Regions from separate parts of the Marinobacter sp. G11 genome, predicted to be linked through region 1. Evidence: predicted binding sites of a transcription regulator. Region 1 holds the regulator's gene; each other region holds the start of a gene.
What was found. The regulator sigma-54, encoded in region 1, starts transcription at its own class of promoters, with help from an activator protein. The targets are predictions, from matches to a motif close to ANTGGCATNNANNTTGCTNT.

Region 1 (10,470 bases):
GACCAAGCGCCTGAGCTGCTGACCCTGGAGCAACAGCTGGAAGCCTTCCGCCAGCTGGATATTGGCAGCTGGCCGGATGTGGACGGCCGCATCAGTAACCTCAAGCTTGGGGGTGAGTCGGCGGGCAGCTGGAGCTTCCGGTTGCGCCCGGCCCCGCACCAGCTGAATGTGGAGGCGATTGAAGGCCGCCTGGGTGCCCTGGAACTGGCAGGTGACATGGTCTGGCGGGTCGTGGATGACCGGGAAACCACCCGCTTTCAGGGCCAGCTGACCGGCGGTGCCCTGAAAGACCTGGAAGCCCTCACCGGCAGCTCCATCCCCCTGACCAACCAGGCCACGGCGGTGGAGCTGGATATTGACTGGCCTGGCGGCCCCAATGATATCGGCCTGAGTGCGCTCAGCGGGGAAGTCAGCGTGCGGCTGGACGATGGCGTGATCCTGGAGCAGAACAACTCGGCCCAATTGTTCCGGGTCTTCAACCTGCTGAACACCGACACTCTGTGGCGCCGTCTGCGTCTGGACTTTTCCGACCTGTACGAGCGGGGCGTGGCCTTTGATGCCATTTCCGGCAAGGCCCGCATCAGTGACGGGCTGGTTACCATGGACCCGGAGCTACAACTGGTGGGCCCGTCCGGTGCCTTCAAGATCAACGGCACCACCAACATGGCCGATGAAAGCCTGGATATGCGACTGGTGGTGGTGTTACCGGTTACCCAGAACCTGCCCCTGGCTGCCATACTGATGGGGGCCAGTGCACCGATTGGTGGCGCCCTGTTTGTGCTGGACAAGATCCTGGGTGATCCTTTGAGTAAACTGACCAGCGCCACCTACAGTGTCACCGGTAGCTGGAGCGAACCCGAAGTTGATCTGCGCAGTGTCTTTGATACTGCCGAACAGTAAGGAGGGAAGGATGACACAGGTAGCCGCCATACAGATGGTCAGCAGCCACGATGTTGCAGCCAACCTGGACGAAGCCGGGCGCTTGCTGGCCGAAGCCGCAGGGCAGGGCGCGAAGGTGGCCGTGCTTCCCGAGAACTTTGCGGTACTGGCCACGGCGAAGATGCGTGGCTGCGGCGAGCAGGAGGCCGGGCCGGAACCGGTCATCCGCCGTTTCCTGGCTGACCAGGCCCGGCAAAACAAGCTCTGGATTGTCGGCGGCTCCCTGCCGCTGGCGAACCGGCCTGACGGCAGCGATATTCCGGACCGGGTGCGGGCCACCTGCCTGGTATACGACGACCAGGGCCACGAAGTCGCCCGCTATGACAAAATCCACCTGTTCGATGCCATGGTGGACGATGCCCACGGCCAGTACCGGGAGTCAGACAGCTTCGAGCCCGGGCAGCAGGTGGTTACCGTGGATACGCCGGCGGGCAGGCTTGGGTTGGCGATCTGCTACGATCTGCGCTTCCCCGAGCTGTTCCGGGCGCTACGAGAGCAAGGGTCTGACTGGGTGTGCCTGCCCAGCGCCTTCACCTGGCAGACCGGTGATGCCCACTGGCATGCGCTGATTCGTGCCCGGGCCATCGAGAACCAGGTATGGGTGGTGGCAGCCGGTCAGGGTGGCCAGAACAGCGAACGCCGAAAAACCTACGGCCATAGCTTAATTTGTGATCCCTGGGGCGAGGTGGTCTGCGAAATAGAGCAGGGCCCCGGCGTGGTGCTGGCCGACCTGGACCTGGAGCGGCTGGAACAGCTGAGAACCCGCATGCCGGTGTGGCAGCACCGGCGCTTGTAAAGCGGTGGGGCGTTGCGCCCCACCGTGATTACTGCTGCTCGGCGTCGTCGATCCATTCCCGCAGGGCGCGGAACAGTTTTCGGGACTGGCCGGTATTCTTCTCTTTCTCCACATCCTTGCGGGCGTTGCGCACCAGGTTGCGCAGATGCTGCACCTCGGCGGTCGGACAGTAGTCGATAAACTCGCCCACGACCTTGTCGCCTTCGGCGATCATCCGGTCGCGCCAGCGCTCGGCCAGGTGGTGCCGGCGCGTGTGTTCCTCGCTGCCGGCGTGGAAGGCATCAATGGCCCGGCTCACCGCTTCAGGGTCATCTTCCTGGCGGATCACCTTGCCGATGTATTGCAGGTGCCGGCGCCGGGCTTCGCGCTGGTTAATCCGGCGTGATTCCACAATGGCGGCTTTCAGGGTTTCGCTGATGGTCAGCGAGGCCAGTTGTTCATCGCTCAGGTCCAGCATGCGTTTGCCCAGTTCCTGCAGAGCGTGCATTTCCCGTTTGAGCTGGGATTTACTGGGGCCGAAATCTTCCTCGAACTGGTCTTCGTGTTGGTCTGTCATGGCAATCAGGCTTGTCTGTCAGGCGTAGAAAAGGGTGGCCAATCCCAGGAAGGCCATGAAACCGACAACATCGGTTACCGTTGTCAGGATAACGCTGCCGGCCAGCGCCGGGTCAATGTTCCGGGATTTCAGGAACAGGGGCAACACCGTGCCCACCAGGGCCGCTGCTACCAGGTTGATCACCAGGGCAGCGGCAATTACCGCACCAATCAGCCAGTCGTTGAACCAGAGCACCGCGGCGGTCGCCACCACCAGGGCCCATAACAGGCCGTTGAGTACGCCGGAGAGAAACTCCCGGTTCAGCAGCCAGCCTACGTTGGCGCCGCTGATCTGGCCCACGGCCATGCCGCGGATGACCAGGGTGAGGGTCTGGCTGCCGGCAATACCGCCCATGCTGGCCACGATAGGCATCAGTACCGCCAGGGCCACCACCTTGGAGATGGTTTCTTCAAACAGGCCGATGACGGCCGAGGCGGTAAAGGCGGTAATCAGGTTTACGCCCAGCCAGACGGCCCGGCGCTTAGTGGTTTTCATCACCGGGGCAAAGGTGTCTTCGTCTTCATCCAGGCCGGCCATGCTCATCAGGGAATGGTCGGCGTCGTCCCGGATAACGTCGACCACGTCATCGATGGTGATCCGGCCGAGCAGCCGGTTGCTTTCATCCACCACCGGCGCGGAGATCAGGTCGTAGCGCTCGAACAGGGTGGCAACCTTGGTGTCGGACAGGGTGACGTGAATCGGCTCTATGTCGGTATCCATAACCTCCCGCACGGTTGCGCCGGGATTGGATACCAGCATGCGGGTAATGGGCAGAATACCGATAAATTCGTCGCGCCGGCTGACCACAATCAGGCTGTCGGTCATCGGCGGCAGGGTACGGTGCCGGCGCAGGTACCGCAGAACAACGTCAATGGTGATGTCCGGGCGCACCGTCACCGTATCGGTGTTCATCAGGCCACCGGCGGTGTCTTCCGGGTAGGAGAGTACTTCCTCTACCCGCTGCCGGTCCTGCTCGTCCATGGTATCCAGGACTTCCTGGATCACCGTATCCGGCAACTGCTGCAGCAAGTCGGCCAGGTCGTCCGATTCGAAGTCTTCCAGCAGGTTGGCCAGTTCCTGGGCGTTGAACTCGCTCAGGAAGTCGGCCCGGATGTCGTCCGACATGTACTGGAGGACTTCACCTTCCAGTTGCTTGTCGACCAGCTTCCACAGCAAAACCCGCTGCCGTGGCGGGGAAGATTCCAGCAGGTGGGCAATATCACTGGGGCTCAGGCCGCCATTCAGGATGCGCGCTACCTGTTTGAGGGCACCACTGTCGAGGGCCTCACTGAGGGAGCGAAGCCGCTGTCGGGCCTGACTTTTTTCCAGAATGTCGGTCATGAAACCACCTGCGATCAGAAAACCTTTGTATTATAGCGGAGTTAGGTTACACAGGTGAGGAAGACTTGTAGGTGAATGGCGAAGTTTTATTCACCCTCGCCGAAATAGTCGTCGATCAGTGCAACCAGGGCGTCGATGGCTTCCTGTTCGTCCGGGCCATCGGCGGCCAGCTCCACTTCGGTACCCTGGCTGGCGGCCAGCATCATCACCTGCATGATGTTGCGGGCATCCACTTCCCGGCCCTTGGCCTTCAGGGTGATCTTGCTGTCAAACCGGGAGGCGGTGGTCACCAGCTTGTTGGTCGCCCGGGCGTGCAGCCCGAGCTTGTTGATGATAGTGATGGGGCGGCAGATCATGGCGGCTCAGATCTCCCCCCGGGCTTGCAGGTGGGGCAGCTCGGTGTGGCGCACCTGCACGTTGCGGTACTGCGTGCGAAAGTAATCTCCCAGCTGCTCGCACACATACACCGACCGGTGCTGGCCACCGGTACAGCCGATGGAAATGGTCATATAGCTGCGGTTGCTGTCGGCAAAGGGCGGTAGCCAGGTGTTCAGGAAACCGGTGAGGTCGTCCACCATTTGCCCGGTCAGGGGTTCCCGCTCCAGGAAATCGATCACCGGCTGGTCGGTGCCGGTGTGCTTGCGCAGGCTGGTGTCCCAATAGGGATTGGGCAGGCAGCGCACATCAAATACATAATCGGAATCCACCGGCACGCCGTGCTTGAAACCGAATGACTGGAACAGCAGGGCGATTTCCTGTTCCTTGCGGCCGGCCACCCGCTGTTTCACCATGTCGCGCAACTCGTACATGGATAGGCCGGTGGTGTTGATATACAGGTCGGCCAGCTTCGACAGCGGTTCCAGCAGCTGTTTCTCGTTGCTGATGGCTTCGCGCAGGGAGGTCTTGTCGTCGCTCAGGGGGTGCTTGCGCCGGGTGGCGTGGAACCGTTGCAGCAGGGATTGCTCGTCGGCATCCAGGAAGATGATTTCGATCTCGATCCCGGTATCACCCAGCCGCTGGTAGATGTCCTCGAAATTGGCCAGTTCACCAGACAGGTTGCGGGCATCGATACTGACCGCCATTTTCTTCAGGCGGCCGGGGGCCTCGTGGGCCACGGCTTCCCGGGTCAGGGGAAACAGCAGGCCGATGGGCAGGTTGTCTATGCAATAGAACCCCAGGTCTTCCAGTACGTGCAGTGCCGTACTCTTGCCCGACCCGGACCGGCCACTGACGATGATCAGCTTCATGGTTAGGCTTCTCCCGTACTTTGACAGCCCTCGGTTACTGGCTGTCGGTGGTCATGCCCTTATACAGGGAGTCGGCATCCTGGCATTTGCGCAGGCGCTCGCAGAATGCGCTGTCGTTGAAACGTTCGGCAAGCTGGCTCAACAGCTCCAGGTGCTCGCTGGTGGCTTCTTTGGGCACAACCAGGGCGAACACCAGGTCTACCGGCTGGTTGTCGATGGCATCGAAGTCCACCGGCTCGGCCAGGGTCATCAACACTCCGATTACCCGATCCAGGCCTTCCAGGCGGCAGTGGGGTATGGCGATACCCTGCCCGATACCTGTGCTGCCAAGACGCTCCCGGGACACCAGGTTGTTGAAGATGTCGTTATCGTTGAGAGTCTCGTCCTGATAGTGAATCCGCTCGGCAATAAACTCCAACACCCGTTTCTTGCTGGATGCCGGTACCTGGCACAGCGTCAGTGCCGGGGCCAGGATGTTGTCGATGGTCAGGGATGTATCGCTCATGGATTAACTGTGAACCCGTAAAAAAAAGGCTGCGGCCGGTAGCCCTGCCGCAGCTCGTTCGATTGAATTACCCGGTAGCCTGCGCCTGAAGGCGCTTAGCCGTTACCGTGCATCCGGTCTACGTTCTTTTCCTTGTGCTTGAGGATCTGGCGGTCAAGCTTGTCCACCAGGGCATCGATTGCCGCGTACATATCCTCGTTTTCAGCCTTTGCGTGAACCTCGCCACCCACAACGTGGAGGGTAGCTTCGGCCATCTGGCGAACTTTCTCAACTTCCAGCGTCACCTGACAGTTACTGATGTGGTCAAAGTGGCGCTCAAGCTTCTCGAACTTGGTGTTGACGTAATCCTTCAGTGCAGGGGTCAGTTCTACGTGATGGCCTGAAATGTTGAGTTGCATTGGCGTCTCCTGTTGTCATCATGCCGGCGTTCCGCCGGACTGAGTGCCAGGGCTTCGTGCCCCGGTGATTATTTGGTAAACGTTAAACCAGTCGTTTGCGTTCGTTCGAAGGAGGTATGTGCATGGCCTCCCGATACTTGGCCACGGTGCGCCGGGCCACGTTGATACCCTGTTCCCCTAGCATGGCCGCAATTTTGCTGTCGCTCAACGGCTTTTTCGGGGTTTCCTCTGCAATCAGTTTCTTGATCATGGCACGAATTGCGGTAGAGGAACACTCCCCGCCTTCGGCGGTGCCCACGTGGCTGGAGAAGAAATACTTCAGCTCGAAGATGCCCCGGGGTGTGTGCATGTACTTCTGGGTGGTTACCCGGGAGATGGTGGACTCATGCATCTCCACGGCCTGGGCGATGTCCGACAGGATCAGGGGCTTCATGGCCTCCTCACCCTGGTCCAGGAAGCCTTGCTGGTGCTCGACAATGCGGGTGGCCACTTTCAGCAGGGTTTCGTTGCGGCTCTGCAGGCTCTTGATGAACCACTTGGCTTCCTGCAACTGGTCGCGCAGGTAGGTGTTGTCGGCGCTGCTGTCGGCCCGGCGAATCAGCGAGGCGTAGCTGGCGTTCACCCGGATGCGCGGGGCAATTTCCGGGTTCAGTTCCACCCGCCACCGGCCTTCATGCTTGCGCACGATCACATCGGGGATTACGTAGTCGGTATCACCGTGATCAATCACATCCCCCGGTTTCGGGTTCAGGCTGGTAATCAGGGCCAGGACTTCCCGCAACTGGTCTTCCTTCAACCGGCTGCGGCGCAGCAGCTGCGCGTAGTCACGGTTACCCAGCAGGTGCAGGAACTGGGTGACAACCTGGCGCGCCTGGCGCAGCCAGGGGGTGTCCGGTGGCAACTGGTTCAGCTGGATCAGCAGGCACTCCTGAAGGTCCCGGGCAAACACGCCGGGCGGGTCGAAATGCTGCAGGCGGTGCAGCACGGCTTCTACCTCATCCAGGTCCAGCGGGTCTTCATCGCTGTCTTCACGCAGGCCGGCGTGGATTTCGTCCAGTGGTGAGGTGAGGTAGCCCCGGTCGTCCACGGCGTCCATCAGGGCGTGGGCGATGGCCTGGTCCCGTTCGCTCAGGGGGGTGAGGTTCAGCTGCCATTCCAGGTGATCCCGCAGGGTTTCCGCAGGGGAGTTGCGGGTTTCGAAGTCCGAGTCGTTCTCGTCGTCGTCTTTCGCAGCGCTGGCCGGGGCGGTCTGGTAGATATCTTCCCAGGCGGTATCGACCGGCAAGTCGTCAGGAATGGTGTCGGTAATGTCGTTTTCCGAGTTCCAGTCCGGCCCGTTTTCGGATTCGTCCCAGTCGTTACTGCTTTCCGGGGCGTTGTCATCCTGGGCGCTGGCGGTTTCGTTATCCTGGTCGTCAGAACTTTGCGGTTCGGTGGTGTCGTCCGGGCCGTGATCGTCGTCCTCGGCGGTTTCCAGCATGGGGTTGGAGTCCAGCGCCTGCTGGATTTCCTGCTGGAGATCGAGGGTAGAAAGCTGCAACAGGCGGATGGCTTGCTGCAACTGGGGCGTCATGGTCAGGCTCTGGCCCAGTTTTAGCTGTAACGAGGCTTTCATAACCATGGCTTTAGATCCATAACAGACTGGTATCCCGGTAAAAAATCGAATTTCCTTGCAAGATCTTTGCCGAGTTTACTTGTTACCGTTCTGCAACACAATCAGACCTCGGTGAAAGGGCGGGGCGCTCCGCTTAAAGGCGGAATTCGTCCCCCAGATACACCTCTTTTACCTGCTGGTTGGCGAGGATGGCCTCGGAGTTGCCGGAGGCAATGATGTGGCCGCCGGACACAATGTAGGCGTTCTCACAGATGTCCAGGGTTTCCCGCACGTTATGGTCGGTAATCAGTACGCCAATGCCCTTATCCCGCAGGTGCCGGATAATGTGTTTGATGTCGCTGACGGAAATGGGGTCTACCCCGGCGAAGGGCTCGTCCAGCAGGATGAAGGCAGGCTCCATGGCCAGGGCCCGGGCAATTTCCACCCGGCGACGTTCGCCACCGGACAGGGCCATGCCGAGGCTGTCCCGGATATGGGTGATGTGGAATTCTTCCAGCAGCTCTTCCAGCTTGGCTTCCCGGTCGGCCCGGTTCAGGCCCTTGCGGGTTTCCAGGATGGCCATGATGTTGTCCCGCACGGTGAGTTTGCGGAATACCGAGGCTTCCTGGGGCAGGTAACCGATACCCTTGCGGGCGCGGCCGTGCATGGGCAGCGGAGTGATGTCCTGGCTGTCGATGGTGATGCGGCCCCGGTCTGCCGGCACCAGGCCTACGATCATGTAAAAGCAGGTGGTTTTGCCGGCGCCGTTGGGGCCCAGCAGGCCGACGATTTCCCCGGAGCGGATCTCCAGGGAAACATCCAGGACCACTTTTTTCTGCTTGTAGCTTTTGGCCAGATTACTGGCCCTGAGTACTGCCATCAGAACCTTCCCCGTTGCTGGACTGGCCGGTGTTACGCGGCTGGATGACCATTTCGACCCGGCCGGAACCGCCGGTTTCTGTATTGCCGCCCTCGGCGGTGACCACCCGGCTGACCGTATTGTAATGAATGACGTCACCCTTGAAGGTGTTGCCTGCCTGTTCGATGACGGCTTGGCGCTCGAAGGTCAGCTGGTTGTCTTTCGCGGCCCAGGTAATGTTCAGGGCGCTGGCATTGGTCATGCCTTCGCCTTCCCGGGAGGGCTGGCGGTAATGGGCGGGTGATCCACTGGCTTCAATGCGGCTCAGGCCCTGGTCGTCCCGGTACAGCACAACGCGCTGGGCTTCCAGCCGGGTGCGGCCCTGCACCAGTTCCACGTCGCCGGTGTAGGTGGCCACGCCGGCGCTGTCATCCAGCCGGGCGGAGTCGGCACTCACCTGGATGGGGGTGTTCGAGTCCATATCAAAGGCCATCGCCGGGGCGGCCAGCATCAGCGCGGCAGCCAGCAGCGCCGGCGGATAAAAACGGAGCTTACCTGACGGTTTCATATTGCCCTTCCACCCGGGAGTTGAGTTCCAGTATGCGTTGATCAATCCAGGCCTTCATGCCGGTGGCCTGGGTGGTACCGAACGGCTCGGTAATGGTTACCGGCAGGTCGGTGAAAACGGTGCCTTCGTTGTTGTCCAGGGTCAGCGCTTCGGTGGCCAGCGTGGCCCGGGAGTCGCCGCTGGTGCGCAGTACGGTCACGTTGCCTTCCAGGTGCATCAGCCCCTGAGACTGCAGCAGGCTACCTGCATCAGCTTCAATTATCCACGGTTCGGCCTCACCCTCGCCGAACAGGCGGGCGCGCGGGTCTGTCATCCTGGCGCTGCTGTCGTGATCGAACTGCTCGATGCGGGGGCTGGTCATGTGGATTTCCAGGGTGCCCTGTTCATTCCAGGCCCGGTAGTCGGCGCCCACCACGAAGCCGTCCGGCTCGGCGGGGCCCCGAAGCTGTGCCGCTTCGGGATCGGGTACCGGTGGCTCGCCGCTTTGCCACATCAGGTAAACCGTGGCGGCAACCGTAGCCGCCAGGGCCAGGGTGCGCAGCCAGGGCTTGCCGGCCTGTGAGGAAAAGAACCGCTGGATCATGCCCGGTCGTCCTGTGATTCGGCCAGGTAGGGGGCCAGGGTTTTTTCTAGCTGGCCCTGGGCCCAGAGAATCAGTTCGCAGGCTTCGCGCACCGCGCCCTGACCGCCCGCTGCCTGTGTGCAGTAGTCGGCATGCTGGCGGACCAGCCAGTGGCCGTTGGGCACGCTGATGCCAAGGCCCGCGTACTGAAGGGCAGGGAGGTCCGGCAGGTCATCGCCCATATAGCCGATTTGCCCGGCGGTAATGTCCATGTCAGCCACCAGTTCCTGCAGGGCCACCCGCTTGTCTTCCCGGCCCTGCATCAGGTGGCTGATGCCCAGGTCGTTCATGCGCTTTTCGGTGAGCGGCGAGCGCCTTCCGGTAATCACCGCCACGGTAATGCCGGCATGCATCAGCTGTTTCAGGCCCAGGCCATCCAGGATGTTGAAGGTTTTCAGCTCGTCGTCGCCGGCGCTGAAGTACAGGCGGCCATCACTCATAATGCCGTCTACGTCAAAGGCCACCAGGCGGATGGCGGCGGCTTTGGCTTTCAGTGCGTCGTTCCACTGGTTTTGCAGGGGGTGAACCATGCCGGTCATTCAGATAACCCCCGCGCGCAGCAGGTCGTGCATGTTGATGGCGCCGGTCAGCTGGCCGTTTTCATCGGTGACCGGCAGGGCGTTGATCTTCAGTTCTTCCATCATGTTCAGGGCTTCGGCGGCCAGGTGGTCGGCGCGGATGGTTTTGCCGTGGCGGGTCATGACATCCCGGATGACAGTGGTGTGCACATCCACGGATTTATCCAGGGTACGGCGCAGGTCACCATCGGTGAAGATGCCGGTCAGTTCGCCCTTTGTATTCACTACCGTGGTCATGCCCAGGCCCTTGCGGGTGATTTCCAGCAGCGCGGTGCTGAGGCTGACATCCTCGAAGACTTTCGGAATCGCGTCGCCGGAATGCATGATGTCGGAGACCCGCAGCAGCAAGCGCCGGCCCAGGCTGCCACCGGGGTGGGAAAACGCGAAGTCTTCTGCGCTGAAGCCGCGGGCTTCCAGAAGGGCAACGG
Region 2 (10,470 bases), on a different contig from region 1:
CTTCAGATACGCCAGACCACCCTCCAGATTCTCCATCCACACCGATGTCCGCTGCAGCCGGTCCGCCGTGCGCACATAGAACATCACCACCCGGTCAATCGTGCGGATCAGCTCCTCATCCGACAGATCCGTCGCAAACAGATCCGCATGCCGTGGCCGCATCCCGCCATTACCACACACGTACAGGTTCCAGCCCTTCTCCGTGGCAATCACCCCGAAATCCTTGCTCTGGGCCTCCGCGCATTCACGGGTGCAGCCGGACACCGCCATCTTCACCTTGTGAGGCGCCCGCAGGCCCTTGTAGCGATTCTCCAGAGTGATCGCCATGCCAACACTGTCCTGCACGCCGTAGCGGCACCAGGTGCTGCCGACGCAGGACTTCACCGTGCGCAGGGATTTACCGTAGGCGTGGCCGGTTTCGAAGCCGGCGGCAATCAGCTTTTCCCAGATCTCCGGCAGTTCGCTCAGGGTGGCGCCAAACAGATCCACCCTCTGCCCGCCGGTGATCTTGGTGTACAGATCGTACTCCCTGGCCACTTCGCCCAGCACAATCAGCTTTTCAGGGGTAATCTCGCCGCCCGGAATGCGTGGCACGATGGAGTAAGTGCCGTTCTTCTGCATGTTGGCCATGAAGGTATCGTTGGTGTCCTGCAGCGGCACGTGGTCCGTGGCCAGGATGTGCTCGTTCCAGCAGGTGGCCAGAATCGAACCCACAGTCGGCTTGCAGATATCACAGCCCTGGCCCTTGCCGTATTGCTTGAGCAGGCCCCGGAAGGTGCGGATGCCGTTCACTTTCACCAGGTGGAACAACTCCTGGCGGGTGTAGGGGAAGTGTTCGCAAAGGTCGGTGCACACCTCTACGCCACGCTTTTCCAGCTCGCTGTCCACCACCTTTTTGAGCAAAGCGGCACAGCCACCACAGCCGGTGCTGGCCCTGGTTTCGGCCTTCACTCCGCCCAGATCGGTGCAACCGGCGTCAATGGCGCCGCAGATATCGCCCTTGGTGACGTTGTGGCAGGAACAGATGGACGCGGTATCCGGCAGGGCATCGGCCCCCAGGGCCGGGGCGCCGCCTTCGCTTTCCGGCAGTATCAGCGCTTCCGGGTTCGCCGGTAGCTCGATGCCGTTGAGGGCGTATTGCAGCAGGGTGTCGTAGGGGCCGTTGTCGCCCACCAGAATGGCGCCCAGCAGAGTTTTGCCGTCCTGGCTCACCACCATGCGCCGGTAGTGGCCGGCCTGCTCATCGTGAAAACGGATATTGCGTGCACCCGGGGTCTGGGCGTGGGCATCGCCAATGGAGCCCACATCCACCCCCAGCAACTTGAGCTTGGTGCTCATGTCGGCGCCGGTAAAGGCGGCGCTGGCGTCTTTGTTCAGCTCGGCTGATAGCGTGCGGGCCATGGTGTAACCCGGCGCCACCAGGCCAAAAATGCGGTTATTCCAGAGTGCGCATTCGCCGATGGCATGAATATTCGGGTCGGAAGTGGTGCATTGATTGTTGACCACAATGCCACCGCGCTCGCCCACCTCCAGACCGCAGGCCCGGGCCAGGGTATCCTGGGGGCGGATGCCGGCGGAGAACACAATCAGGTCGGTCTCCAGATGGCTCTCATCCGAGAAATTCATCCGTAGCCGCGCACCGCTTCCCGGCACGATGGCGGTGGTGGCTTTCTCGGTGTGCACCTGTACGCCGAGGTCCTCGATCTTCTGACGCAACAGGGCGCCACCCTGATCGTCTAGCTGCACCGGCATCAGGCGCGGGGCGAATTCCACCACATGGGCCTGCAGGCCGAGGCTTTTCAGGGCATTCGCCGCTTCCAGCCCCAGCAGACCGCCGCCCACCACCACGCCGGTTTTTGCAGACTGGGCGCTGGCCTGAATGGCGTCCAGGTCGTCCAGGGTGCGGTACACGAAGCATCCGTCCCGGTCGTTGCCTTCAATCGGCGGTACAAACGGATAGGAGCCGGTGGCCAGTACCAGTTCGTCATAGGGATAGACGCCCTTGGCGGTGGTTATCACCCGGGCGTCCCGGTCGATGGCGGTAACCGGCTCATTCAGGCGAAGGTCAATGCCCTGTTCCCTGTACCAGTCTGCCGTGCCCATGGCCAGGTCGGCATGGGTGGAGCCACTGAAGTACTCCGACAGGTGCACCCGGTCGTAGGCCAGTTGCTTCTCTTCCCCGAACACCAGAATGTTAAAACTCCCGGCAGCCGGCGACTGGGTGAATTGCTCCAGGAAGTGATGGCCAACCATGCCGTTGCCGATCACGATCAGGGTTTGTTTGCTCATGGTGTTGTCCTCTCTCATGGCAACGGCTCAGGCCGCTGCGTCGCAATAGGGTTTGCCGAAGGCGATGGTGTCCCGATAGCGGGAAATGTTGGCGCCGGAGCGAATCAGTTGGCTGTACCAGAGGCTGTTGGTGGTGTCGCCCAGCAGGATGGCCCCGGTCAGCCGGTTGCCATCCACCAGCAGTTGGCCGTATACGGCCCGTGTCCGGTCCTGCCACTCAATGAGTTCGGTGTGTTCACCCGGGGCTATCCGGCCACAGGAAAAAATCGGCAGATCACTGATCTTCAGGCGGGTGGCCACCTCTCCGGGCTCGAATGTCCCGGCGCCCGGCGCCTGGCAAAGATGCTGTGCGAGGATGCGCGCCTGCTCGTAACCCGGCTCGACCAGGCCAAAGGTGTGGTCATGAAACTGGCAGCACTCACCCAGTGCGTAGACATGCGGGCTGGACGTCATCAGGTGCGGATCGACCCGAACACCCCGGTCACAGGTGAGGCCGGCGTCAGCGGCCAATCCCTTGTTAGGTGTAATACCGGTGGCAATAACCACCAGGTCAGTGGGCAGAACCGTTCCGTCGCCCATTTCCACGGCGCGGACCTGATGCCTGCCGAGCAGGGAGACGGGCGAGGTGCCGGTTCGGATATTCAGCCCCCGTTGCTGTAATCTACGCCGCAGAATATCGCCGGCGATGGGGTTCAGCTGGCGGTTGAGCAGGTGGCCGCTGCGGTGCAGAACCGTAACCTTCATGCCCCGGGCCCGCAGCCCTTCGGCCGCCTCCAGTCCCAGAAACCCTCCGCCGATGACCACGGCCCGCCGGTGTGCCTGAGCCTGCCGGGTCAGCGTGCGGGTGTCGGCCAGATCCCGGAAGTTCATCACGCCATCAAGGTCTTCACCTGGGAGGCCAGGGCGGGAGGGGCGCGCTCCGGTGGCCAGCACCAGCGTGTGGTAGGGCTGAATGCGGCCACAGGCGGTTGTTACCTGGCGCTGGCCCGGATCGATATGGGTGACAGGCTCGTGCTGGTGCACCTCAATGCTGTGTTTCCGGAACCACTGCCAGGGTTTCAGTTCCAGATCGGTTTCCTGAATCTGATCAGCCAGTAATGACGACAACTGGATCCGGTTGTAGGCAGCGAAGGGCTCACCGTTAAACACCACAATCCGGCTGAACGGATGCCCCTGGGCTACCAGTTGCTCCAGCAGCCGCTGCGCGACCATGCCGTGGCCGCAGATCACCAGCGGGTTGTCCTGTGTGTGTTCCATGGAATTGAACTCCTACAGCAACGAAAAAAGCCGGAGCATCATGCTCTCCGAAGAGAACAGATGGTCCGGCACCAATGCCAACAACAATGATCTGATGGTCCGGCCTGATTCCATGGCCGGGACAGTCGTCCTTGATTAAGGATTAGCGATCTTCGTGCCAACTTTCCATGCCATTATTATTCAATGAGTTACAGTAAATCGATGGAGGAGACGGGGTGGTTAGAGTGAAAAGGGTGCCCCGGGATGGGGCGAGGTGCACGATGATTGGGCCGGAAGGGGTGGCCTGTAAATTGCTGCATACCGGGCAGACAGGAACAAATTGTGTAATGACACCAGGAGCTGCACCATGAACAACAAACGCCATGCCCATGTGACCGCGCCAGCGACGGCTGCGGAATTCCTGATGGCCTCCCGGCAGTGTGAGATCCGTAACCTGGAATACTTTCTGCAGATGGGGCGGTTGGTGCAGAGCGTTGGCAACCTGGTCCATGGCCTGCAAAGGGAGCGTGGTGCCACCAACCTTTATCTGGGGTCCGGTTGCCAGCGCTTTGCCCGGGAACGGACCTTCATGGCCGGCGAGAACGACCAACTGGCCGCCACCTTCCGGCAGGCACTGGCAGACATTCAGGAGGATCTCACCACCCATCCGGTCAGCAGCCCTCTGCTCGGGCACATCGCCAGCGCCTTGCACAGCCTCGATCAACTGCCGGGGTTACGGCAGAGAGTGAATGAACAGGTGGCCAGTGTCTCGGAGGCCACGGAGTGGTTTTGCGACAGTATTCATCAACTGATTACCGTGGTTTTCGAGGCGGCTGAAACCGTGGCCGAGCCTTCTATCGCCGGCCTGCTGGTAGCCATGGTGCATGTGATGAATGGCAAGGAATACTGCGGTCAGGAGAGGGCCGCAGGCTCGGCGGGATTCTCCAGCGGGCACTTCGATAACGCACTGTCCCGGCGCATGATGCACCTGGTTGAAGCACAGGAACGGTGCTTTGAGGTGTTTATCGGCTTTGCTAACGAAGACAGCCTGTCGCTCTGGCAAGCCCTGCGCGCTCACCCGCGGGAACTGGAAATCGAGCGGATGCGACAGACGGCCGTCTCGGTCGGGCGTTACAAGTCCCTGGATAACGAGATGGCCGACCGCTGGTTTAACCTGATGACCGACCGTATGGACGATTTGAAGAAGATTGAGGATTCGGTGGAGAGCGCCTTTCACCATCGCTGCGTTCAACGCTACACCGAAGCCCGCCACTCCCTGGCTCACCAGGAAACCCTGCTGGCCTCGCTGGAACAACGGCATGCCTCACCAACGCCTGTGCTGGTGGTCTGCGATAACGGTGTAGATGCCGGAACCGCCGACGCATGGGCCGGGGAAGGTGTCGGGCAGCAATCAGGCCGATCCATCTTTGACCTGGTTCAGGAACAGACCCGCCGCCTGCGTCAGATGTCCGAAGAATTGCAGAGTGCCAAAGATGCCCTGGAAGACCGCCGTACCCAGGAAAAGGCCGTCTTGCTGTTGATGGAACACCGCAACATCAGCAACGATGAAGCGCACCGCCTGCTGCGTAAGCTGGCCATGGACCAGGGTAAACGGCTGCCGGACGTCGCCCGGGCACTGGTCTCCATGGCGGGGGTATTAAGCTGAAATCGGGATAAGGCAGGTGCGGGCAAAGCCCGCCCCTGCACACACTCAAGCGGTGGCTGAATGTTTACTGGCCGGCGTTTCGGGTTTTGTACTGCTGCCGCGCCGACTGTTCAGAGACTCCAGCTTGCGTTGTTTCTCGTACAGGAACGACAACACCTCCTGCCGGTAATGCACATACCTGGTATCATCCGCCAACGCCACGCGATTGCGTGGCCGAGGCAAATCAATGTGCAGATCCTCCCCCACCGTGGCTGCAGGGCCGTTGGTCATCATGATAATGCGGTCGGACAACAGCACCGCCTCGTCCACATCGTGGGTAATCATGATCACGGTATTGTTCAGCTCCTGCTGAATTTCCATCAGCGAATCCTGCAAATGCGCCCGGGTTAACGCATCCAGCGCCCCGAACGGCTCATCCATCAGCAACACACTGGGTTTCATGGCCAAGGCCCGGGCGATGCCCACCCGCTGCGCCATCCCCCCGGAAATTTCACCCGGCCGCTTGTTGGCGGCGTGGGCCATATTCACCAGCTCCAGGTTGTGGGTAATCCAGTCCTTGCGCTCCTGCCGGGTCATCGACTTGCGAAACACCTGCCGCACCGCCAGTTCCACGTTTTCATACACCGTTAACCAGGGCATCAGGGCATGATTCTGAAACACCACCGCCCGTTCGGGGCCGGGCGAATTTACCTCATGCCCGTCCAGTACACAGCCACCCCTGGAGGCCTGCAGTAACCCGGCAACAATGTTAAGCACCGTTGATTTTCCGCAGCCGGAATGGCCGATCAGTGAAACAAACTCCCCTTTCTGGATCTTCAAGTTCACATTGTCCAGGGCAACGAAGGGTCCTTTCGGCGTATCAAACGCCATCTCGACTCCGGTTAGTTCCAGATGTGTCTTATTCATTCCATGCCACCTTTTTCTGAATTAACAGCATTACCCGATCCAGCAAAAACCCGATAAACCCGATGGCCAGCACCGCCACCATAATCCGACTCAAAGACTGGCTACTGCCATTCTGGAACTCATCCCAGACGAACTTACCCAGCCCCGGGCTCTGCGCCAGCATCTCAGCGGCGATCAGCACCATCCAGGCAATACCCAGCGACACCCGCAAGCCGGTAAAGATCATCGGCACCGACGAAGGCAAAACCACCTTGCGCACGTGGGTCCAGAATGACAGCCGCAGTACCCGGGAGACGTTCAGCAGATCGGGACTCACTGCGGCTACCCCAACACTGGTATTAATCAGCGTCGGCCACAGACTGCACAGGGTGACTGTAATCATCGAGGTCAGGAACGACTTCTCGAACATCGGATCGTCACTGACATAGGTGGCGGACACCACCATGGTCACCAGCGGCAGCCAGGCCAGCGGAGAGACCGGTTTGAAGATCTGTATCAGGGGATTCACCGCAGCCTGGAAGTACCGGTTCAGGCCAAAGACAATGCCCAACGGCACTGCAATCAATGACGCCAGGGCGAAACCGGCCAGTACGGTCAGCAGGCTGGTGACCACCTGGTCGAGAAAGGTGGGCGCGCCCGGGTAATCCCGGATGCGGACGTCTGCCTGCGGATTGTCGGCCAGAATGCGGGCATTACGCTCCTCCTGCATGGTGATGAACTTATCGGCCCGCTCCCGCTGGCTGGCGTGCTCCTGCCACAGTTGTCCGGATTGCTCCCACACCTGCACCGGGCCGGGGAAAGCCCCCAGGGAGGTTTCCACCTGCGGTGCGGCCAGGTGCCAGAAGCCGAGGAAGAGCAGAATACCAACCAGCGGCAACAGCAGCTCTTTGCCCCGCGTGAGCCATTCGCGCGGATGCATACCGGAAAGCAGCTGGCGGCTGCCACTGGCCATGGACTGACCGATTCTTGCACTTAACGTAGTCATTTTTAGCCCTCCCTCACGGTGTCTCTGACCCTTTCAGGCCGATACTGAAACGATCGATGTAGGCGTTGGGTTGGCGCGGAGTGAACGGTACACCGTCAATCAGCTCACCCTGCATTGGACGTTCAAAGTTCTCCTGGGCAAAGTCCGGGAAGTCACTGGCGGTCATCAGGCCGTCCTTGATCAGTGACTGGGCGGCTTCGGCGTAAAGATCGCCCCGATACACCCGGGCTGCGGTCTTCATGTACCAGTCGTCGGATTTCGCCTCGGGAATCTGTCCCCAGCGACGCATCTGGCTCAGGTACCAGATCGCATCAGACGGATAGGGGTAGGTGGCGTGGTAGCGGAAGAAGACGTTGAAATCCGGTACTTCCCGGACATCGCCCTTTTCATACTCGAAGGTGCCGGTCATGGAGTTGGCAATGACTTCCCTGTCGGCCCCCACGTAGCTGGGACGCGCCAGAATGTCCACGGCGGCTTCCCGGTTGGCGTTCTGGTTTTCGTCCAGCCAGTAAGCGGCGCGGATCAGCGCCCGCAGTAAACGCAGGTGAGTGTTGGGGTATTGCTCCGCCCAGGATTCGGTCACCCCGAATACCTTTTCCGGGTTGTTGGGCCAGATTTCGTAGTCGGTAATCACCGGCACACCGATGCCCTTGAACACCGCCTGCTGGTTCCAGGGCTCACCCACGCAGTAGCCCTGGATGGTGCCCGCTTCCATGGTGGCCGGCATTTGCGGCGGTGGCGTTACGGAAAGGTGCACGTCGGCCTCGAGGGTGCCGCTGGTGTCACCGCGCTGGGGCGCGTAGAAGCCGGGATTCAGGCCACCGGCGGCCAGCCAGTAACGCAGTTCGTAATTGTGGGTGGACACCGGAAACACCATGCCCATGCGGAAGCGCTCGCCATTGGCACGGGTCTGCTCCACCACGGGCTTAAGGGCGCTGGCTGAAATCGGGTGGGCCAGACGCTCGCCTTCCATCTCCAGGTTCGGTTTCATCGCTTCCCAGACATCGTTGGACACGGTAATGCCGTTGCCGTTGAGGTCCATGCTGAAGGCGGTGATGATGTCGGCTTGGGTGCCATAGCCTATGGAGGCGCCCAGCGGCTGGCCGGCCAGCATATGCGCACCGTCCAGTTCGCCGGTGATCACCCGGTCCAGCAACACCTTCCAGTTCGCCTGGGCTTCGAGCTCCACGAACAGGCCCTCGTCCATGAAGTAGCCCTGTTCCCAGGCAACCGCCAGCGGGGCCATATCCGTGAGCTTGATGAAGCCAAGCTTCAGGTCGGGTTTCTCCGCCGGGCCAATCTCGGCCTGGGCCAGGGAACTCAGACCGATCAGGGTGGCGGTCAGTAAAGGTCGAACATAATGGTTCACTGTCTTCATCGGGATGCCTCTCGGTTCTTTCATTCCAGACGCGCAAAAAAAAGCGCCTGCCTCCGTTGCCGGAGAGCAGGCGCCGATGCCTGTAAATGAGAGCTGTGATGTCGTGATGGTTCACTAATTACTCAGCACAAGCCGTGCCATTTGGAACTATTCATGTATTTCAGTAGGTTGCGGGATCTCTAGTCGTTCAGGCAGGGGCGCCCGGTTCTGTGCCGGAGTGGTTTTGGTGCAGAAAATGGACAATTGCACCAAGGTGAACACCAATCGAGAGGCTTTCCACGGGATCTTTTTAACGGTGCAGCCTGGCTTCAACCTGCGCACCATGCGGCATTCAAGGCCCTTACACGCATCAAAGCGTGCACTGGCCTCCTAATTGCTTTCTTTAAAGACAGACAACTCAGGCAACGAAGCCCGCCCCCGGCTCTGGAAACAGAACCCGGGAGGCGGGTTTTTTTGGTTAAAAGCGAGGAACAGCATGAAACACCACGACACTCCAACGGACTCTATTGCCACCACCTGCCCCTACTGTGGTGTTGGCTGCGGTGTGCTGGCCACCTCCGGCTATGTCGGGGGCGATCGCCTGCATCCGGCTAATGGCGGCCGGCTTTGCGTCAAGGGCTCTGCCTTGCACGAGACGCTGGAGGATCCGAACCGGTTGTTGGAGCCAAAGGTCGGGGGGCGTGAGGTGACGTGGGCTGAGGCCATTGACCGGATAGCCGGGGCCATTTCTGAATCGGTGCGGGAGCATGGTCCGGAGTCGGTGGCTTTCTATCTCTCCGGGCAGTTGCTCACGGAGGATTATTACGTTGCCAACAAGCTGGCCAAGGGCTTTATCGGCACTCCGCATGTGGATACCAATTCCAGACTGTGCATGTCCTCGGCCGTTGCGGCCCACAAGCGTGCCTTTGGCGAGGACTGTGTCCCGGGCTGCTACGAGGATCTTGAGCTGGCGGACTTGCTGGTGCTTGCGGGCAGCAACGCCGCCTGGGCCCACCCGGTGCTGTACCAGCGGATGAGTGCGGCAGGTCGTCAGGGACGGAGAGTGGTGGTCATCGATCCCAGAAAGACAGCAACGACCGACCTGGCGGACCTGCACCTTCAGCTTCGCCCCGGAACAGACACCCTGTTGTTCAACGGCTTGCTGGTCTGGCTGCAGGATCATGAAGCGCTGGCGGATGACTATATTGCAAAGCACTGTAACGGTTTCGAGGAAACCCTGGCGATCGCCCGGTCCTGTGCCCCTTCTGTGCAAGCGGTGGCCAGCGGCTGCGATCTGGCAGCAGAAGATGTACGGTGCTTCTATGAGTGGTTTGCAGACACCGGGCGCACTGTGACCGCTTTTTCCCAGGGTATTAATCAGTCGGTCGCCGGTACCGACAAAGCCAATGCCATCATTAACTGCCATCTGGCTACCGGGCGGGTGGGCCTACCGGGTGCGAGCCCGTTTTCGTTAACCGGGCAGCCCAATGCCATGGGTGGTCGTGAGGTCGGCGGGCTCGCCAATACCCTGGCAGCCCATATGGATTATGACACCCCGGGCGCCATGCTCCGGGTCTCGGATTTCTGGCACAGCGAGCAGATGGCCAAGGGGCCTGGCCATAAAGCCGTGGAGTTGTTCGAGGCGGTTCACCGGGGTGAGATCCGTGTGCTCTGGGTAATGGGAACCAACCCCGCAGTCAGCCTGCCGGACACTGACCGGATTCACCAGGCACTGTCCCGTTGCCAGACGTTGATCGTTTCGGACTGTGTGGCTCAGACCGATACCACGCAGTTTGCCGATATCCTCTTGCCGGCTGCCGGCTGGGGCGAGAAAGATGGAACGGTGACTAATTCGGAGCGTCGCATTTCGCGCCAACGGCGGTTTCTATCCCTGCCGGAGAAGGTCCGGCCGGATTGGCAGATTATGCGGGATGTTGCCTGGGCCCTTGGCCATGCCCAAGCCTTCGACTACCGTTCCCCGGCCGATATTTTTCGTGAACATGCTGCGTTGTCCGGTTATGGAAACGGGGG
Region 3 (10,470 bases), on a different contig from region 1:
GCCGATGATTTCCAGGTTTTTCTGAACCGACTCCATCTGGGGTTCCGCCGCGGCCTTTTTCTCGTGGCTGTGGGCGATGGCGCGTTTTACCAGTGCCACGGCTTCGTCCACATCAAAGGGTTTGGGCAGGTATTCGAAGGCACCGGTCTGGTAGCTGGTCACCGCGCTGTCCAGGTCGGAGTGGGCGGTCATGATGATAACGGGCAGGTCCGGGTGCTTCTTCACGATCCGGGACAGCAGGGTAATGCCGTCTACGCCGGGCATGCGGATGTCGCTGATGATGGCATCTGGCTGTTCGTGCTCCAGGCGCATCATGATGCTTTCACCGCTGTCGAATACGCGGGGGTGCAGGCCGGCCTGGGTGAGGGCACGGTCCAGTACCCAGCGGATGCTTTTGTCGTCGTCTATGATCCAGACGTTTCCCGTTCGGCTCATTGGTTGTCCTCCAGAGGCAGGAAGATGATGAAGTCGGTTCTTCCCGGTTCACTCTCGCATTCCACCAGCCCGCGATGCTGGCCGATGATGCTTTGGGTAATGGAAAGCCCCAGGCCCGTGCCGGACGCCCGGCCACTGATCATGGGGTAGAAAATGTTCTGCAGCAGTTCCGGCGGTATACCCGGGCCGTTGTCGATGATGTCTACCCGGCACACCAGTCGGTGGCGTCGGTGGCCGATGGTGAACTGGCGCAGGGCCCGGGTGCGGAAGGTGATGGTGGGCATGTCACCGCTGTGGCTGTCCACCTGGTTTTCGAAGGCGGCTTCCATGGCGTTGCGGGCGATGTTCAGGAAGGCCTGGATCAGCTGTTCCTTGTCGCCGGTGAATTCCGGAATGCTGGGGTCGTAATCCCGCTTCAGGCGCACCCGGCCCTTGCTTTCGGCTTCAATCAGGGTGCGTACCCGTTCCAGTACTTCGTGGATGTTGGTGCTGGCCATCTGCAGGGCTTTGTTGGGGCCCAGCATGCGGTCCACCAGGCTGCGCAGCCGGTCGGCTTCGTTGATGATCACCTGGGTGTATTCGCGCTGGTCTTCGCTGTTCAGTTCCCGGTCCAGCAGTTGTGCCGCGCCCCGGATGCCCCCGAGCGGGTTCTTGATTTCATGGGCCATGCCGCGCACCAGGATGCGGGTGGTTTCCTGCTGGGAGATGATGTCTTCTTCCCGGCTGATGCGCAGCATCCGGTCTTTCGGCTGGATTTCGATCACCAGCTCGGTCGGGTCTACGCTGACCGGGGTTACCGAATAGTCTACGGTGAAGCGTGAGCCTGTCAGCAGGGCGAACTCGGCCTCGCGGCGGGTGTAGGACTGGCCGTTGTTGAGGGCTGCGTACAGGGTCTTCAGGGCGTCGCTGGAGTCGATCAGCAGGTCACCCAGCGGTTGGCCCCGGGTGCGGGTCAGGCTGGTTTCAAACAGGTTCTCGGCCGCCGGGTTCAGGTAACGGATAGTGAGGTCTTCGCCCAGCACCAGAAGGGAGGTGCTCAGGCTGTCCAGAATGCTTTTGTATCCACTGTCCGGGGTGGCGGGCGGCTGCAACGTCATGCTCGGCTTCCGTTTTCGTTTCATGCGTGTACCCCGGTTTTGCAAAATCCGAACCAGTTTTTCTGGCTGGCAGAAAAAAATGGGCAACGGCCGGGCGTGGGCCGGCCTGTAGGGCATGGCGGTGCTGTGGCTTGGTGCAGATGGTGCGGGAAAGGCTACAGGCAGCCGGCGATTTGCCCCTTCGCTGCCCAGAGTATGGCGTTAATGTGGTGCGTATGCACTAAATTGGTGCAACTAATTCCGGGTGCTACCGCTGATGTGTTATCGGCGCAGGACAGACGGGCGATGAACGGTAAAGCTGATGCCGGGGCCGGTTTTCACCTGAACGCCCTGCTCGTCCACGATATGCACGCCAGCCTGATGGGTGCCGCGGTCAATATTGTTCACGGTTACCGAGCCGGAGGAGCTCTGGCCTACGGGCTGGCCGTCGAGGGTGATTTCGTATTTGTGGCCACGCTTGAGGCCGGGGGTGCTGCGCACTTCAAAGGTGACGTCGCCACTGCCGCTGTGGAAGGCCTGGTCATTTTTCGGGTGCACAAAAGTGAGGCTGTCGTAGTTGGCGCCTTCCTTCTGGACTTCTTGCCGAAGCTGGTCGGTTTCCCGCACCACTTCCGGTTTGGGCAGGGTGATGGTGGTCACCGGTTTTACTTTTACGGTTTCGCTGCCCTGCATCGGCTCGTCTGAGAAGGTGACGTTGCCCTGGGCATCCACATGCCGGTACACCTCTGCGTGGGCGCCGGCGGCGGCCAGTAAACAGAATCCGGTTACAAGGGCGAGAGGTGTTTTCATAATAAAGGCCTGCATTGATCAACTGCCTCGATTATCGGCGCCGCTGGCGGGGTTTTCAACGGCTGATACAAAAAACCCCGCACGGGGCGGGGCTTGTTGCTACCGGTCTGCACCAAGTTGGTGCAGTGGCTTAGCAGGAGTAATACAGTTCGAATTCAACCGGGTGAGTGGTCATGTTGATACGCTCAACTTCGCCACGTTTCAGGTCGATGTAGCCGGCAATCATGTCTTCGGTGAACACGCCACCGCGGGTCAGGAACTCGTGGTCTTCTGCCAGGCAATCGAGCGCCTCCTGCAGGGTAGTGGCTACCTGCGGGATGTTCATGGCTTCTTCCTTCGGCAGGTCGTACAAGTCCTTGTCCATGGCATCGCCAGGGTGGATCTTGTTCTGAATGCCGTCCAGGCCGGCCATCATCAGGGCGGCGAAGGCCAGGTACGGGTTGGCTGCCGGGTCCGGGAAGCGCACTTCGATACGGCGTGCCTTCGGGCTGCTTACGTACGGAATCCGGATGGAAGCGGAACGGTTACGGGCAGAGTAGGCCAGCATTACCGGGGCTTCAAAGCCGGGTACCAGGCGCTTGTAGCTGTTGGTGGCCGGGTTGGTGAAGGCGTTGATGGCCTTGGAGTGCTTGATGATGCCGCCGATGTAGTACAGGGCCATTTCGCTCAGGCCGGCATAGCTGTCACCTGCAAACAGGTTTTTGCCGTCTTTGTTCAGGGACATGTGTACGTGCATGCCGGAACCGTTGTCACCCACGACCGGCTTGGGCATGAAGGTGGCGGTTTTGCCGTAGGCGTGGGCTACGTTGTGCACGCAGTACTTCAGAATCTGAACTTCGTCTGCCTTGCGGGTCAGGGTGTTCGGGCCAACGCCGATTTCACACTGGCCGGCTGTGCCCACTTCGTGGTGGTGCACTTCGATGGTCAGGCCCATGTTTTCCATAGCCGCACACATAGCGCCACGCAGGTCGTGCAGGCTGTCTACCGGCGGAACCGGGAAGTAGCCGCCTTTTACGCCCGGGCGGTGGCCGATGTTGTTGCGGTCGAAGTCTTCGCCGGATACCCAGGCGGCTTCTTCGGAGTGCAGGGAGTACATGGAGCCCTGCATGTCGGTCTTCCACTTCACGGAGTCAAAGATGAAGAACTCGGGCTCCGGGCCAAACAGGGCGCCGTCGGCAATGCCGGTGGACTTCAGGTATTCCTCTGCGCGCTGGGCAACGGAGCGGGGGTCGCGCTCGTAACCCTGCATGGTTGTCGGCTCTACAATGTTGCAGGTGATGTTAATGGTGGTTTCTTCGGTGAACGGATCCAGCACGGCGGTATCGTCAACCGGCATCAGGATCATGTCGGACTCGTTGATGCCTTTCCAACCAGAAATAGAAGAGCCGTCGAACATCTTGCCGTCAGCGAAGAAGTCTTCGTCTACTTCAGTGGCAGGCAGTGTAACGTGCTGTTCTTTACCGCGGCTGTCGGTGAAGCGCAGGTCAACCCATTTGACTTCGTGTTCTTTGATCAAATCAATCGTCTTGGACATTGTGCATGCTCCGTAGTGATTTCGTGTTCGTTGTGCCGGATCGTTCAGTGTGCTGAGGCCCGATCTCTTGCAGGTGTAGGCAGCTTACCAGAAGCCTTTGGCCCTTACCTTTCAATTACGGCTGCTCCTCACTAAGCAAGTGCCTTGCCAGTTTTGTGTAACTGCGCCACAACAGCGCAGTGGCAAGGCTTTGGTGCGTTGTGTGTGCAAAAGTGTACGGCGGCCGGCCCGGAAATGCACCAGAATAGCGCACCACTTTGGTGCGAAAACCGGTGGATTGCCTGATATCAGTGCGCCGGAAGGGTTGGTTACATATTAGGCACTATTCTTCATATTATCGACATGGACTTTTCGATATACTGCGCGCCGCTAATTTCTGCAGGATACCCGTTGTGATTGATAAGCTTAGAAACGTCGCCATCATTGCCCACGTCGACCACGGTAAAACCACCCTGGTTGACCAGTTGCTGCGCCAGTCTGGCACCCTGGACCGTAAAGAGCTCGAAAACGAGCGCGTTATGGACTCCAACGACCAGGAAAAAGAGCGTGGCATTACCATTCTGGCAAAAAACACCGCGCTGAAATGGAAGGACTACGATATCAACATCGTAGACACCCCGGGCCACGCTGACTTCGGTGGCGAAGTTGAGCGGGTAATGAGCATGGTAGACAGTGTGCTGCTGGTGGTGGATTCCATCGACGGCCCCATGCCGCAAACCCGCTTTGTTACCCAGAAAGCTTTCGCAGCGGGCCTGCGCCCGATTGTGGTCGTGAACAAGATCGACCGCCCGGGTGCGCGCCCGGACTGGGTTGTAGACCAGGTCTTTGACCTGTTCGATAACCTGGGTGCCACCGACGAGCAGCTGGACTTCCCGATTGTTTACGCCAGCGCCCTGAACGGCATTGCCGGTATGGACCATGAAGACCTCCAGGACAACATGGACGCCGTGTTCCAGGCGATTGTTGACCACGTGCCTGCGCCTTCTGTTGACATGGACGGCCCGTTCCAGATGCAGATCTCCCAGCTGGACTACAACAGCTTCCTGGGTGTAATCGGTATCGGCCGTATCATGCGCGGTAAAGTGAAAACCAACACGCCGGTGGTGGCTCTCGGTGCCGACGGCAAGAAGCGTAACGGCCGTATTCTGAAGATCATGGGCCACTCCGGCCTGCAGCGTGTAGAGGTTGAAGAAGCCCAGGCTGGCGACATTGTGTGCGTGAGTGGCCTGGACCAGCTGTTCATTTCCGACACCCTGTGTGATCCCTCTAACGTAGAAGCCCTGCCGGCGCTGACCGTTGACGAGCCCACCGTATCCATGACCTTCCAGGTAAACGATTCGCCGTTTGCCGGTAAAGAAGGGAAATACGTGACCAGCCGTAACATCAAAGAGCGCCTGGAAAAAGAGCTGCTGCACAATGTGGCACTCCGTGTTGAAGAAGGCGATTCAGCGGACAAGTTCAAGGTGTCTGGCCGTGGTGAACTGCACCTTTCGGTTCTGATCGAGAACATGCGCCGCGAAAACTTCGAGCTGGCCGTAGGCCGCCCGGAAGTGGTGGTCAAGGAAGTAAACGGCCAGAAGGAAGAGCCGTACGAAAACGTGATCATCGACATCGAAGAGCAGCACCAGGGCGCGATCATGGAGCAGATGGGTCTGCGTAAGGGTGACATGACCAACATGATCCCGGACGGCAAGGGCCGAATCCGCCTGGAATACACCATTCCTGCCCGCGGCCTGATCGGTTTCCGGAACACCTTCCTGACCATGACCTCCGGTACCGGCATCCTGACCTCCACCTTCAGCCACTACGGCCCGGTGAAGATGGGTGACGTAACCAGCCGCCAGAACGGTGTTATCGTTTCCATGGCTACTGGCACTGCGCTGACCTACTCGCTGGAAACCCTGCAGAGCCGTGGCAAGCTGTTCCTGGACCCGGGCCAGGAAATCTACGAAGGCCAGCTTTGTGGTATCCACAGCCGCGACAACGACCTGGTGGTTAACCCCACCAAGGGCAAGAAGCTGGACAACATGCGTGCCTCCGGTAAAGACGAAGTGATCGGCCTGGTGCCGCCCATCAAGTTTACCCTGGAGCAGGCGCTGGAGTTCATCGACGACGACGAGCTGGTAGAAGTCACGCCCAAGTCGATCCGTCTGCGCAAGAAGCTTCTGACCGAGAACGAGCGTAAGCGCGCGGGTAAGAAGTAAAAGACTTTTTGCCACTAAAACCACGAAAGAACACGAAAAAAAGAAACTGATTGGCCACGGACACTCACTGACCCTCACGGACAAAAATGCTTTTGGCAGTTGTCCGTGTAATTCCGTGAGTGTCCGTGGCAAAAAAATAATCTTTTTCTTTTGAGTTTCTTTCGTGTCCTTTAGTGGATTTCGTGGCAAACCAATCCTTCCTTTATTGTCCCTGTCCATCTCAGCTAGACTGCCGTTATCCCTGAAACGGAGTTCGTCATGCTGAACCTCTACCCCGACATCGAACCCTACGCCCGTCATCGCCTTGCGGTAGATGAGCCCCATGAGTTGTACCTGGAAGAATCCGGCAATCCGGATGGCATTCCTGTGCTTGTGGTTCACGGCGGACCGGGTGGTGGGTGTGAGGATTACCATCGGCGGTTTTTCGATGCCGAGCGCTTCCGGATTATCCTGATGGACCAGCGCGGCGCTGGTCGTTCCACGCCTTTGGCGGAGCTGGAAGGCAACAGCACCGACAAGCTGGTTCAGGATATGGAAACCATTCGTCAGTTTCTGGGCATTGACCGCTGGTTGCTGTTTGGCGGCAGCTGGGGCTCCACGCTCAGCCTGGTGTATGCCGAAACCTATCCGGAGCGGGTACTCGGGCTGGTGTTGCGGGGTATCTTTCTGTGCCGGCCGCGAGATATTCAGTGGTTTTATCAGGAAGGCGCGAGCCGGGTGTTTCCGGATTACTGGCAGGATTTCCTGGCTCCGATTCCCGAAGCTGAGCGCGGTGATATGGTGACGGCCTACTATCGCCGGCTCACCAGCGCCAATGAACTGGAGCAGATTCAGGCGGCCAAGGCCTGGTCGATCTGGGAAGGCCGTTGCGCCACCCTGCATCCGAACCCCAAGGTGGTGGAGCATTTCGGCCACCCCCATGTCGCCATAGCCCTGGCGCGCATTGAGTGCCACTACTTCATGAACAACGCCTTTCTGGAACCGGGTCAGATTGTGCGGGACGCGGGTCGGTTGGCGGATATCCCCGGGGTAATTGTGCACGGCCGTTACGACATGGTGTGCCCGCTGGATAATGCCCTAGCCCTGCACCAGGCCTGGCCGGAAGCCGAGCTGTATATTATCCGGGATGCCGGCCATTCCGCATCCGAGCCGGCTATTGTGGATGCGCTGTTGCGGGGCGTAGAAGAGGTAGTGGCGAAAAGCCTGCCCAGCGCCGGTTGAGCATAGACTTATTATTGGCCTTCAAGGGCTTGCGGCCCCGCCGATGGCCCTATACACTCCTGCGCGTTGCTGATTTTTAACCCTGTGCTAATCTTGCCAAGGGATGGAATGAAAGGACTGATCCAGCGCGTTTCCGAAGCCAGTGTAACGGTGGATGGCGAAAAGATTTCGGCCATCGGGCCGGGGCTTCTGTTATTGCTGGGTGTAGAAAAGGACGACGCACAGAATGAGGCCAGGGACTTGTGCCGAAAAATCCTCTCTTACCGGGTATTCCCCGACGAGCAGGGCCGGATGAACGTTAATGTTCAGGACTCCGGCGGATCCCTGCTGATTGTTCCCCAGTTCACACTTGCCGCCGATACCGGCTCCGGTACCCGCCCGGGGTTCTCGCTGGCGGCTGCGCCGGATATGGCCAATTCCCTGTATCAGAATTTTGTGGCCCGGGCCCGTGCTGAGCTTGGGGAGAGTCGTGTTGGGGAAGGGCAGTTCGGTGCAGACATGAAAGTGGCCCTGGTAAATGACGGCCCTGTCACGTTCATGCTGGAAACCGGCAAAAAGGGTTAGTGCACAGAAATGTGACAGAGTTGTATCTGGCGCCTCACAAAAGGGCGGTAGATAAGGTAATGTTTGAGCCGGCTTGTGGTTTTGCTAGCTCGGACTGCGTTAGTTGATTGTTCTGGAAGCGGTTTTTGGGTTCTGGCCCTGATTTTGGTAGATAAAACCGGAATCTGTGGTCAAGCCATTGAGGAATAAAGAACTTTGCTTCCTGACCAAAAAAGGCTAAAAATTAGCCCGTGAAAATTTGCAAAAATGCAAACATTGTATTAAAACAGGTTCATCACGCTGAACTTTAGCAAAGTTCTGTAAGTGGTTGAGAACTAAGGTTCGGGGCTTTCCCGGCCAGATAAAAAGAAGAAATGTCGGCCCCCTGTTGGAAATAAATGGGGGTTGATCGGGGTTCCGGTAAAGCCGGCATTTGCTGGATTTGCCAGTAAAAATCGGGGCTTACACCCGTCGAAAACCTGAGTTAACTCAAAAAGGAAGACGCAACATGAAAAAAACTATTCTTGCTTCTGCTATTGCAGCCGCAACCTTCTCTGGCGCTGCTCTGGCCCAGGAAAGCAACCTGCCGACCGTTTACGGTAATATTCAATATGCTCTGACATACAACGATGTCGAGAACGAAGCTGGACAAAAGTTCAACGGCCTTGAGCATTTTGACAATGGCACCACACTTGGTGTTGCGCATGAGCATGAAATTGCTCCTGGCATCAAAGGCTTCTTGAAGCTCGAGCTGGAAGGCATCAACGCCGACGATAAGAGCGAGAGCAGCGGTATCGACGGTCTTGACGAAGCCTACATCGGGGTTCAGGGCGACAACTTCGGTAAAGTCTGGGTTGGTTCTGACGACTCTCTGTACGAGCGCAATATTGTCATCATTGGCAACTTCCACGAAGTTGGCTCTGATATCTTTGGAAACTATGACACCGGCGAAGGCGATCTGATTCAGTATGAATCTCCGTCGTTTGGTGGCCTGACTCTGGGTGCTGCAGTTCAAGTTAATGGCGATAGTGAGTCCGCAACTCGTGACGTTGTTGTGGTTGATGCTAACTCCCCGTCTGGCTATGCAATTGATCAGCAGTCAGATAACAGCGAGAAGTCGTTCCCGTATCAGTTGGCAGCCACTTATGAAGTTGATGCTCTGAAGCTCGCTTTCGCGATGGACTCGAATGATGGATCTGCTGGAGACAACGAGAATAGCTATGGCCTGTCTGCCACTTACGGTATGGATGATCTGACTCTGATTGGTGAGTATCAGACTCGCAAAGACAATTCCGACATCTTTGGTGTAATGGGTGTATATACTCTGGGTGCAAACCAGTTTGCCCTGGCTTACCAGATGGAAGATGATGACGTGACTGGTGATAAGAACGATACCATCACCATTCAGGCTCTGCATAACCTGTCCAGCAACATGTACGTGTATGTTGAAGGCTATATTTCCAGCGCTGATGCCGATAAAGATTACGAAGTTGGTTCATTTGCCGCCGAAGGTGATGAGCGCTCCACTCTGGCACTTGGTGCCGTTTACTACTTCTGATCAGCTAACCAGCTAATCAAGTAGTCTCAAAAGCCGGTGACTCAGGTCACCGGCTTTTGTATTTTAAGGCCACTCATTTTTTACCGGAGAACCCCATGGCCACAGAGCTCGAAATCAAACTCACCTTGTCTGAGTCTGCCCAAGCCAAAGCCCTTGAGTGGTTGCTGGCCAGGCCGGAAGCGAGTGAAGGCCCGCGCAAGCCCCTGATCAATCGCTACTTCGACACCCCGGACGCCGCCCTTAACCGTGCTAAGGCCGCCTTGCGGGTGCGGCAGGCAGGTGACCGGTTTATCCAGACCCTGAAAACCAAGGGCGAGTTTGTGGATGGCGCCCATCGCCGTGAGGAGTGGGAGTGGGAACTGTCTGGTCCGAATCTGGATTTATCGCTGCTGGAGCAAACGCCCCTGCAAGGGTTGGTCGATCTGTCAGCACTTGCGCTGGCGTTCGAAACCAACTTCCAGCGGCAGGTGGTGATGCTGAAATCCGGCAGCAGTGTTATCGAAGTGGCAGTCGATTCTGGGGAAATTCTAGGTGGCGGTCGTTCGCTGCCGCTGCACGAGGTGGAATTCGAGCTAAAAGCCGGCGAACCGGGCGAGTTGATGCGTTGGGCGAAGGCGCTTGCCTGCGAAGTTCCGGTGTTCCTCAACCTGGTCAGCAAGGCTGAGCAGGGGTATTTTCTTGCGGGTATTTACCGTCCCGGGATTCTCGTTTCCAGTGAGCCCTTATCGGTAACGAAGCTGCTGCATACGCTGAGCGTAAGCTGGCTGACCGGTGAGTCAGTCAAGCTGCCTCCAAGCGCTTTAGGTGCGATCACTAAAGCGGCCAGCGCAGCCGGATTTGATAAGGAGTGGCAAGAGCTCAATCATTCGCTCCAATCCGGCACCACAACCGATGACTTGATTCAAAAATTCCCGGAATTGGGCCGGTTGCAGTTAGCACTAGCCCTTGTCGGCTAGGCGGTTCAGGAACCGCTTTCTTTTTCAGCGGCAGCCTCTGCCGCGGCCTTTTGCTCATTTTGTTCGTGCATGGATCGCCACTGGGCCAAAAAGTCCCGGTAGCGATCCAACGCTTCTTCCACCACGGAAACTT

Region 2: LWH94_RS12415 (CmpA/NrtA family ABC transporter substrate-binding protein) is a predicted target of sigma-54. The motif match lies at 8,583-8,602, and genes of this name have one in related genera.
Region 3: glnA (glutamate--ammonia ligase) is a predicted target of sigma-54. The motif match lies at 3,988-4,007, and genes of this name have one in related genera.

Annotation. Positions count from the first base shown of each region.
Region 1 is NZ_JAJSPB010000025.1:11,221-21,690, forward strand. Features, by position in the region: gene LWH94_RS14405 (YhdP family phospholipid transporter) at 1-900, shown strand, start outside; gene LWH94_RS14410 (carbon-nitrogen hydrolase family protein) at 911-1,735, shown strand; gene yjgA (ribosome biogenesis factor YjgA) at 1,764-2,291, opposite strand; gene mgtE (magnesium transporter) at 2,310-3,671, opposite strand; gene LWH94_RS14425 (HPr family phosphocarrier protein) at 3,758-4,027, opposite strand; gene rapZ (RNase adapter RapZ) at 4,034-4,918, opposite strand; gene ptsN (PTS IIA-like nitrogen regulatory protein PtsN) at 4,953-5,423, opposite strand; gene hpf (ribosome hibernation promoting factor) at 5,519-5,821, opposite strand; gene LWH94_RS14445 (RNA polymerase factor sigma-54) at 5,904-7,436, opposite strand; gene lptB (LPS export ABC transporter ATP-binding protein) at 7,570-8,295, opposite strand; gene lptA (lipopolysaccharide transport periplasmic protein LptA) at 8,273-8,842, opposite strand; gene lptC (LPS export ABC transporter periplasmic protein LptC) at 8,826-9,425, opposite strand; gene LWH94_RS14465 (KdsC family phosphatase) at 9,422-10,003, opposite strand; gene LWH94_RS14470 (KpsF/GutQ family sugar-phosphate isomerase) at 10,004-10,470, opposite strand, start outside.
Region 2 is NZ_JAJSPB010000018.1:57,420-67,889, reverse strand. Features, by position in the region: gene nirB (nitrite reductase large subunit NirB) at 1-2,289, opposite strand, end outside; gene LWH94_RS12435 (NAD(P)/FAD-dependent oxidoreductase) at 2,317-3,546, opposite strand; gene LWH94_RS12430 (nitrate regulatory protein) at 3,893-5,191, shown strand; gene LWH94_RS12425 (ABC transporter ATP-binding protein) at 5,237-6,097, opposite strand; gene LWH94_RS12420 (ABC transporter permease) at 6,090-7,082, opposite strand; gene LWH94_RS12415 (CmpA/NrtA family ABC transporter substrate-binding protein) at 7,096-8,460, opposite strand; gene LWH94_RS12410 (nitrate reductase) at 8,936-10,470, shown strand, end outside.
Region 3 is NZ_JAJSPB010000006.1:21,454-31,923, forward strand. Features, by position in the region: gene glnG (nitrogen regulation protein NR(I)) at 1-435, opposite strand, end outside; gene glnL (nitrogen regulation protein NR(II)) at 432-1,532, opposite strand; gene LWH94_RS05635 (DUF4124 domain-containing protein) at 1,794-2,321, opposite strand; gene glnA (glutamate--ammonia ligase) at 2,452-3,855, opposite strand; gene typA (translational GTPase TypA) at 4,248-6,059, shown strand; gene pip (prolyl aminopeptidase) at 6,318-7,280, shown strand; gene dtd (D-aminoacyl-tRNA deacylase) at 7,389-7,844, shown strand; gene LWH94_RS05660 (porin) at 8,332-9,381, shown strand; gene LWH94_RS05665 (CYTH domain-containing protein) at 9,477-10,337, shown strand; gene LWH94_RS05670 (potassium channel family protein) at 10,343-10,470, opposite strand, start outside.